One region of the Brevibacillus sp. MS2.2 genome, then DNA from elsewhere that is predicted to be linked to it. Evidence: riboswitches for the same ligand, from Rfam matches in the RefSeq annotation. Region 1 holds a riboswitch; the other holds the start of a gene.

Region 1 (4,218 bases):
CTGGGTGTGCGGGGCATTGGTACCGATGCACTTGGAATCGAACGCGCCCAGGAAGGACACCCCACACATAAAAAGCTGTTTGCAGCGGGAGTCATTGTCGTGGAAGGATTGCGGCTAGGAGAGGTCCCACCAGGCGAGTATTTTTTGGTAGCTGCACCACTCAAGCTGATCGGCACGGATGCAGCCCCGGCAAGGGTCCTACTGTTTGAAGGCTTACATAGCGTATAATGGTGACGGTCACCCGCCTGTGAAGATCAGGCGGGTTCGTTCGTATTGGACAAGAAATGCTTGGCTGAGGATGCATAGTGGTATAATTTGTCTATCCAAAATGAATGAAGAGGAGTGGGAAATGCATGCTCAAACGACCAGAGCAGGATGAATACGCTGCATATTTTGACTATTATATTGGACTTGTACCGGAGGGGGATCTGCAAACGATCCTTACACAACAAGGAGAGAGGCAAGTCGCATTATTTTCGTCACTTGCGCCTGAGCAAATTGATTATCGGTATGCACCAGGCAAATGGTCGGTAAAAGAGGTTTTGGGTCATCTCGTCGATACAGAACGCATCATGAGCTATCGCTTGCTGAGAATCGCGAGAGGAGATCAGACACCCCTCGTTGGTTTTGATGAGAATGCTTTTGTCGAACACGGGTGTTTTCAGCGAAGAGACCTCTCTGATTTAGTGGAAGAGTATAAGGCTGTTCGGGCTTCCACCATCGCGCAGGTTCGCGGAATCTCCCCAGAAGCGTGGTTGCGTACAGGACTTGCCAACGGAAACAAGCTATCTGCAAGGACGCTGGCCTATGTGATTGTTGGACATGAAGCTCACCACAGAACCATTTTGAAAGATCGGTATCTAGGGTAGGTCTTGTATGGAGAGATTACAGACAATTGATTATGTTTCGCCACTCGGCATCTTGGAAATCAGTGGGACAGAAGACGGGGTATGTTCGATCATGTTCACAGATCGGGACGAACCCATTTTGCTTGAACAAGTAGACAAATGCCTAGAGCCTCTCCTCGTTTGTCGGCAACAACTGGACGAATATTTTTCCGGCGAGAGACAGTCCTTTTCTGTTCCCCTGTGTATGAAAGGGACAGACTTTCAGAAAACAGTCTGGCACACATTGATCACTCTTCCCTATGCGCACAAGATTACGTACAAGGAGCTAGCCGCGTTGATTGGGAAGGAAAATGCGGTGAGGGCTGTCGGGAATGCCAACGGAAAAAATCGGCTGAACATCATCGTACCCTGTCACAGAATTATAGGAGCAAACGGGAGTTTAACAGGCTATTCGGGTGGCTTGTGGCGAAAGGAATGGCTACTGGCCCACGAACAATGTTCACAAAATAGGGAAAAATAAGGTAAAATCTGAGGGTAGTAGTGAGAATAGACAATTTCATAGAGGGAAACAGGTTCCTTATGGCGTGCGATGATGCAACTTATGATTTGCCAATGGTGCGGATATGTCGAGGAAAAAGAGCTGCCTGAGGAATGCCAGGAGGGCGGGTTTCATTGCACTTGCTGCAGTATGGAAGAGGTAGAAAGCCTGGCCAAATCAGCTTGCAATCAGAAAAGAAAGAATTTTGTTGACGCTTGCCTTGGAATTTCTTAGAATAAAGCTCAACAGCATAAATGGTTCTTATCCAGAGAGGTGGAGGGTCTGGCCCGATGAAGCCCAGCAACCGTTGCATATTGCGACAAGGTGCCAATTCCTGCGAGACGTTTCGTCTCGATAGATAAGAAGCGGGTTACTCCATTAGTAGATGAACCTTCTTCTTAGCGAAGAAGGTTTTTTTCAATTTCATATTTTCTTTATCCAGAGAGGTGGAGGGACTGGCCCGATGAAGCCCGGCAACCGTCACGCATATTTTGTGACAAGGTGCCAATTCCTGCAGGACATATACGTCCTGGTAGATAAGGAGGAGGAGCAGTAGCTGCTAACAAGCCTTCTTCTTATCGAAGATGGCTTTTCTTTTTATCTAAAATTCGGGGTATGGGGTGGTCAGGATGAGTGCAGAAGTGGTACGCGTGGGATTATTGGGATTGGGGACAGTGGGTGGAGGCGTAATCAAAACGATCCGTTCACAACAGGAGAAGCTGGCTTCTCGTCTGGGTAAACGAATTGAGATCGTCAAGGCATTGGTGCGTGACTCGGAAAAAGAGCGGGCGGTTCCTATCGACCCGACTTTACTGACAACAGACTTTGAGGATGTATTGAATAGCGATGTGGATATCGTGGTGGAGGTCATGGGCGGTGTAGAACCTACCTATGACTACGTCCGTGCTTTGATCGAAAAGGGCTGCCATGTAGTAACTGCCAACAAAGAACTTTTGGCGAAAAAAGGAACAGAGCTAGTCGATTTGGCCAATCAGCATCAAGTGCATCTTGCCTATGAAGCGAGTGTGGCAGGGGGCATCCCGATCTTGAGCGTGCTCCGGCAGTTCCTGCGCACGAACGATATTCAAGGCGTTCGCGGTATTCTCAACGGAACAACGAACTTCATTTTGACGAAAATGGAGGCAGAGCAGCTCTCTTACCAGGAGGTGCTCAAGCAAGCGCAGGAGCTGGGCTATGCGGAAGCAGACCCTCGTTCGGATGTAGAAGGCTTTGATGCTATGTACAAGTTGTATATCTTGGCACAGCTTGTTTACGGAGAATCATTGCCTTTAGCAGATGTTGTTCGCAAAGGAATTGCAGATTTGTCAGCAGGTCACATTCGGATTGCGAGCGAGCTGGGATACCGGATCAAGCTGATCGCGCAGGCCTATCAAGCTGAGAAAGGAATTCGCCTATCTGTTGAACCAACCATGCTTCCGCTGAGCCATCCGTTGGCGCAAATCCACGACGCGTTTAATGCTGTACAGCTATCCGGCAACATCGTGGGAGACTTGTTGTTTACAGGAAGAGGGGCAGGAGAGCTCCCTACAGCGAGTGCTGTCGTCGAGGATTTGGCCTATTTATTGACACAGCCATTCACACCGCATCCTACCTGGAAAGAAAAAACGGCTCCCAAAGCTGGTGTCACGGTGGACTCGGAAGAACACGTCCTGTGTTATCTGGAGGGCTCATGTCATACTGCTACGCCAGACCGTGTCTTGCATTTCCTTCAGCAGGCAGGAGTCAACGTGCATAAACTTAAAGTCCAATTCGACTTGGGAGGCGTCTTGCGCGCAGGTTTGATCGTGACAGGAATCAGTGAAGAGCACGAGTCCCTATTGAAAAATGATTTTGGCTTAGAAGTGCGCTGCTTCCCCATTATCGAATCTGCGTAAGAAAGAGGAATCATAAGAAGAAGAGCCGTATCTCTAGTTAGCTAGAAACACGGCTTCTTTTGTCAGGGGGCAGTCTCCACCGCTTTTGCACGCGGCTGTACACGCCCGTCGCTTTGGATGTCAACCCTTTCAGAAATGGATTCAATGCGTTTTAGCAGGGCAGCGCCGTTGCTTTCATTCATGGGTACAGCTTGTCCCAATTCTGCGTGAAACGGAAGCATCGTCAGCTCACAATCACCACTTTTCGTACAGCTTGCTTGCAGAACCATCGTTTCCCAAGTCTTGGGTTCGTTTGATCGTGTGAAAATGAAATTGCCGAGACTGTACGCAATCCATTTTTCGTTGTATCGTTCAAAACCTTGCAGGACATGAGGATGACCGCCAACAATCAAATCTGCACCAGCATCGATGTAGGCACGAGACAACTCTTTTTGATGATCGACAGGATAATCGGAGCGTTCCTTGCCCCAGTGTGCAATCACCACGACGAGATCCGCTTGGTTGTTCGCATCTTGGATCGCTTTCACTGCTAGCGTAGGATCATAGGAAGCGGCCATACCCGGCTGGGAATTCCCTGCATACCAGCTCGTTTCGGGAATGACCCTGCTGAAGCCGAGAATCGCGATCTTGATGCCGTTCTTTTCTATCAATACAGGAGAATAGGCACGGCTTGCATCCTTTCCGGCGCCGACGTATTCAATCCGGTTTTTGTCCAAAGCGTCAAAGGTATCCAGTAATCCCGGAACTCCTTGGTCCATGGAGTGATTATTGGCGAGATTCACCACATCAATCCCAGCGTTTTTCATGGCAGGAACAGCAAGTGGCGACGATTTGTAGACATACGCCTTGTTCTGTGCAGCAACACCTGTTTCGGTGATCGGTGTCTCCAAATTGGCAATCGTGATATCATCTTGCAAAAAGAGCGAGCTTACATGCT
Region 2 (4,218 bases), on a different contig from region 1:
GCTCGGTGCGGATAGTGATAACTATCGGTTATTGGACGCCAACGATCCAGGGGTGTATCTGCGATATCATAACGAACTGCCAGTGTTGTCTGATGAAATTAGCATAATAACAACTGACTCTGGCCACGTCCAATCTTTTAGGATGGAGCCCGAAACATTCGAGCCGTCGCAGTACCCGGATGTATCGACTGCTGTGTCAGAAGAGGAAGCCATCAAAGAGCTGAGTGAGCATATGAAGCTTCGATACGTGCAGAACCCGAGAATACGGCCAGAATCAAGACAAGGGGAGAAGTGGCAACCTATTCTGGAGTACACACCCGCTGTTTCCTTCATGCAAAGAGGACGTGAAGATGGTACGGAGTGGCATATCGACGCGACCAATGGCAAGATAGTGTATGGAACGGGAGATAACGGGCTTGCTTATGATCAGTTGAATACGAAGGAAGCACATCCGATCGAATCTCCAAAGGAATACGTCAAGGTTCGCTCCAAGGATGAGGCAAAAGCGTTGCTGCAAGCGGAATTCGGCATACAAGTGGATGACTCGACCTATAGAGAGAGTAACCGTGACGGACGCAAGGAATACGTCTGGAATGATAAAAATGACAAGTATATCGGCGTAGAAGTCCTTGCAGAAACAGGCAGTGTCGTCGGGCTGGGATCACCGCGATCCGATGCAGCAGTGACAGTCAAACGCGAGCAAGCGGAGAAAGCTGCACTTGCCTTTCTGTCTAAATACGTTGATCCAGGCATAAAAGAAGTGCAATTGGCGCAAGTCATACAGCCAGGCGAATCGAATCCTGTGTCATCGGGCGAATGGGAATTCAGATATCTCATGAGCAAGGATGGCATTCCAGTACAGGATCGCGGGCAAAAAGCGGCTTATTCAGTAACAGTCGATCCGTCTTCTGGCAAAGTGACAAAGTTTGAAAACTACAGAGAGACGCACGAATTGGTGGAGCTTCCAGCATCCGACGAAATCGTCTCGAAAGACAAGGCTGTTGAGGCGTATTTACGCGTCATGCCTTTAAAGCTGGTCTATTTGATGAAAGATGTGGATGGGCAAAAATTAGCTCAACCAAAGCTGGCGTATGTGCCGTGGAGCGACGAAAAGCTGGCGGGCAAATATATTACTCTGGATGCCGTGACAGGCAAGATCATCACCAAATAACAAGAAAAAAAGGCTATCCCGCAGCCATTCCTGATGGCTTTTGGGATAGCCTTTTTTACACACTTATCTAACAGTCGTCACACGAGCACCCGATAATAACCAACAGGATAAACAGCACGAGCACGATTGCGAAGCAGTCACCGAAGAATCCGTTACCGCAGAAAGATGTACTCATCTTTGTTTCCCCTCCTTTCCGTTATACTCCAGTCTATACACGAATGCCGATATTGGACTAGGCGGATGCCCAGCTTAGGCAAAAATGGGCGCGTAAGAGGAGAGGCTCAGTAAAAAATAGACAATTCACAATTGACGAGGAGACAACGGGGGTGTTAAGATACTTGCAAACATTCAAGACATTACGCATAACAACTAAATGACAAGTGTACGACTCTTATCCAGAGAGGCAGAGGGACTGGCCTGATGAAGCCTCGGCAACCGGTAAAAATCCGGTGCCAATTCCAGCAAAGCTACGTGCTTTGAAAGATAAGAGGATGTCTCAGGCGTTTTCGTATCTGCTGACAAATCCTCTTCTTTCAAAGAAGAGGATTTTTTTATTTTATTTACCCAATTACAGAGAATAAGCCGATGCTAGGGAGAAAAGGGGCACGTCAATGAAACCAACTTTTCGCGAACAGCTTTCCCGGAAAATTCTGATTCTGGACGGTGCAATGGGCACCATGCTTCAACAGGCGAACCTGACTGCTGATGATTTCGGCGGTGAAGCCTATGATGGCTGTAATGAACTCCTGAACCTGACCAGACCAGATGTGATCCGTTCCATTCATGAGAAATATTTAGAGGCGGGCGCAGACATCGTCGAGACAAACACGTTTGGTGCTGCTTCCATCGTTTTGGCTGAGTATGATGTGCCGGAGAAAGACCTTGAGATCAATATAGCGGCAGCTCGCTTGGCCAGAGAAGCGGTGGATGCCTATTCCACAGAGGAGTGGCCGCGTTTTGTAGCAGGTGCAATGGGACCTACGACCAAAACCCTTTCGTTGACAGGCGGTGTTACATTCGAAGAACTGGTCGAGGCGTATTATCGTCAGGCAAAAGGTCTGATTCTCGGCGGCTCCGATGTTCTTCTTTTGGAAACCTCGCAAGATACGTTGAACGTCAAGGCTGGTGGAATTGGGATTCGCAAAGCTTTTGAAGAGCTTGGACAGGAGCTCCCGGTGATGCTGTCAGGTACGATTGAGCCGATGGGCACGACACTGGCGGGCCAAAACATCGAGGCGTTTTACATCTCCTTGGAGCATATAAAGCCAGTCTCCATCGGTCTGAACTGTGCGACAGGCCCAGAGTTCATGCGTGATCATCTGCGGACACTGTCAGGAATTGCCCAATGTGCGGTTAGCTGTTATCCAAACGCAGGCTTGCCAGACGAGAACGGCCATTACCATGAAACGCCACAAGGACTTGCCTCCAAAATGCTGGCGTTTGCTGAACAGGGCTGGATAAACGTCGCTGGCGGCTGCTGCGGAACAACGCCTGACCATATTCAAGCGATGGCAGAAGCATTGAAAGACTGCAAGCCGCGCAGTGCAGCCGTAGAAACGCTGAGCGCGGTCTCCGGGATCGAGGTCGTTTACGTCGAAGATGACAATCGTCCCCTGCTAGTAGGGGAGAGGACCAATGTCATTGGTTCCAAAAAATTCCGTGAAATGATTGCAGCTGGTCACTATGAAGAAGCATCCGATATTGCCCGGGCCCAAGTAAAGCGAGGCGCACATGTCATCGATATATGCTTGGCTGATCCTGACCGTGATGAATACGAAGATATGGAAAAATTCCTACAGTTCATCGTGAAAAAAGTAAAAGCGCCCCTCATGATCGACTCGACAGATGCCAAGGTCATGGAGCTGGGACTTCGCTACTCACAAGGGAAGGCCATTCTCAACTCGATCAACTTGGAAGACGGGTTGGAGCGATTTGAGGAAGTCGTTCCGCTTATTCACAAGTTCGGTGCCTCCGTTGTCGTTGGAACGATTGAGGAAGCAGGTATGGCTATCACGCGCGAAAAGAAGCTGGAGGTCGCGCAACGCTCATATGACATTCTTGTCAACCAGTATGGAATAAAGCCACAGGATATTATTTTCGATCCACTCGTCTTTCCAGTAGGGACAGGGGATGAACAATACATCGGCTCTGCAAAGGAAACGGTAGAAGGCATTCGTTTGATCAAACAAGCAATGCCTGCTTGCAAGACGATCCTGGGTGTCAGTAACGTTTCCTTCGGCTTGCCTCCAGCGGGTCGGGAAGTGCTGAATGCGGTCTTCTTGTATCACACGACTCTCGCAGGGCTTGATTACGCCATCGTCAACACGGAAAAGCTGGAACGCTACGCTTCGATTCCAGAAGACGAGAGAAAGCTGGCAGAAGCCCTTCTATTCGAGACAAATGATGAGACATTGGCGGCCTTCACCGAATTTTATCGCCAAAAGAAAAAGGAAGTCAGTGTGGAAGTCTCCTCGTTAACACTCGAGGAACGTTTGGCCCGTTATGTTGTCGAAGGCTCCAAGGATGGTCTGGTGGAAGACCTGAAGCTGGCTTTGGATAAATACACACCGCTCGAGATCATCAACGGTCCGTTGATGACTGGGATGGAAGAGGTCGGTCGCCTGTTCAACGGAAACCAACTGATCGTGGCAGAAGTGTTGCAGAGCGCGGAAGTGATGAAGGCATCCGTATCGTTTTTAGAGCCATTCATGGAAAAAAGCGATGCCGCTGCCAAGGGGAAAATCTTGCTGGCGACAGTCAAGGGCGATGTACACGACATCGGAAAAAACCTCGTGGAAATTATCTTGTCAAACAACGGCTACAATGTCGTAAACCTGGGGATCAAGGTACCGCCAGAGCAACTGATTGCCGCTTGCAGAGAAGAAAAGCCGGATGCCATCGGTCTTTCTGGACTCTTGGTAAAATCCGCACAGCAAATGGTCATTACTGCACAAGACCTGCGTGATGCAGGCATTGATATCCCGATGATGGTAGGCGGTGCGGCGTTGACGCGCAAGTTCACATCGAACCGGATCGCACCGGAATAC

What was found. Region 1 has a riboswitch for S-adenosylmethionine ahead of HP568_RS08200 (homoserine dehydrogenase). Riboswitches for the same ligand answer to the same signal wherever they lie in the genome.
Region 2: another riboswitch for S-adenosylmethionine. It lies ahead of metH (methionine synthase); the one in region 1 lies ahead of HP568_RS08200 (homoserine dehydrogenase).

The regions. Positions count from the first base shown of each region.
Region 1 is NZ_JABSUZ010000007.1:50,410-54,627, forward strand. Features, by position in the region: gene HP568_RS08185 (cyclase family protein) at 1-228, shown strand, start outside; gene HP568_RS08190 (DinB family protein) at 354-869, shown strand; gene HP568_RS08195 (methylated-DNA--[protein]-cysteine S-methyltransferase) at 877-1,368, shown strand; SAM riboswitch class I at 1,645-1,751, shown strand; SAM riboswitch class I at 1,818-1,929, shown strand; gene HP568_RS08200 (homoserine dehydrogenase) at 2,016-3,281, shown strand; gene HP568_RS08205 (CapA family protein) at 3,344-4,218, opposite strand, start outside.
Region 2 is NZ_JABSUZ010000004.1:123,655-127,872, forward strand. Features, by position in the region: gene HP568_RS04920 (YcdB/YcdC domain-containing protein) at 1-1,171, shown strand, start outside; gene HP568_RS04925 (YjcZ family sporulation protein) at 1,239-1,346, opposite strand; SAM riboswitch class I at 1,560-1,661, shown strand; gene metH (methionine synthase) at 1,783-4,218, shown strand, end outside.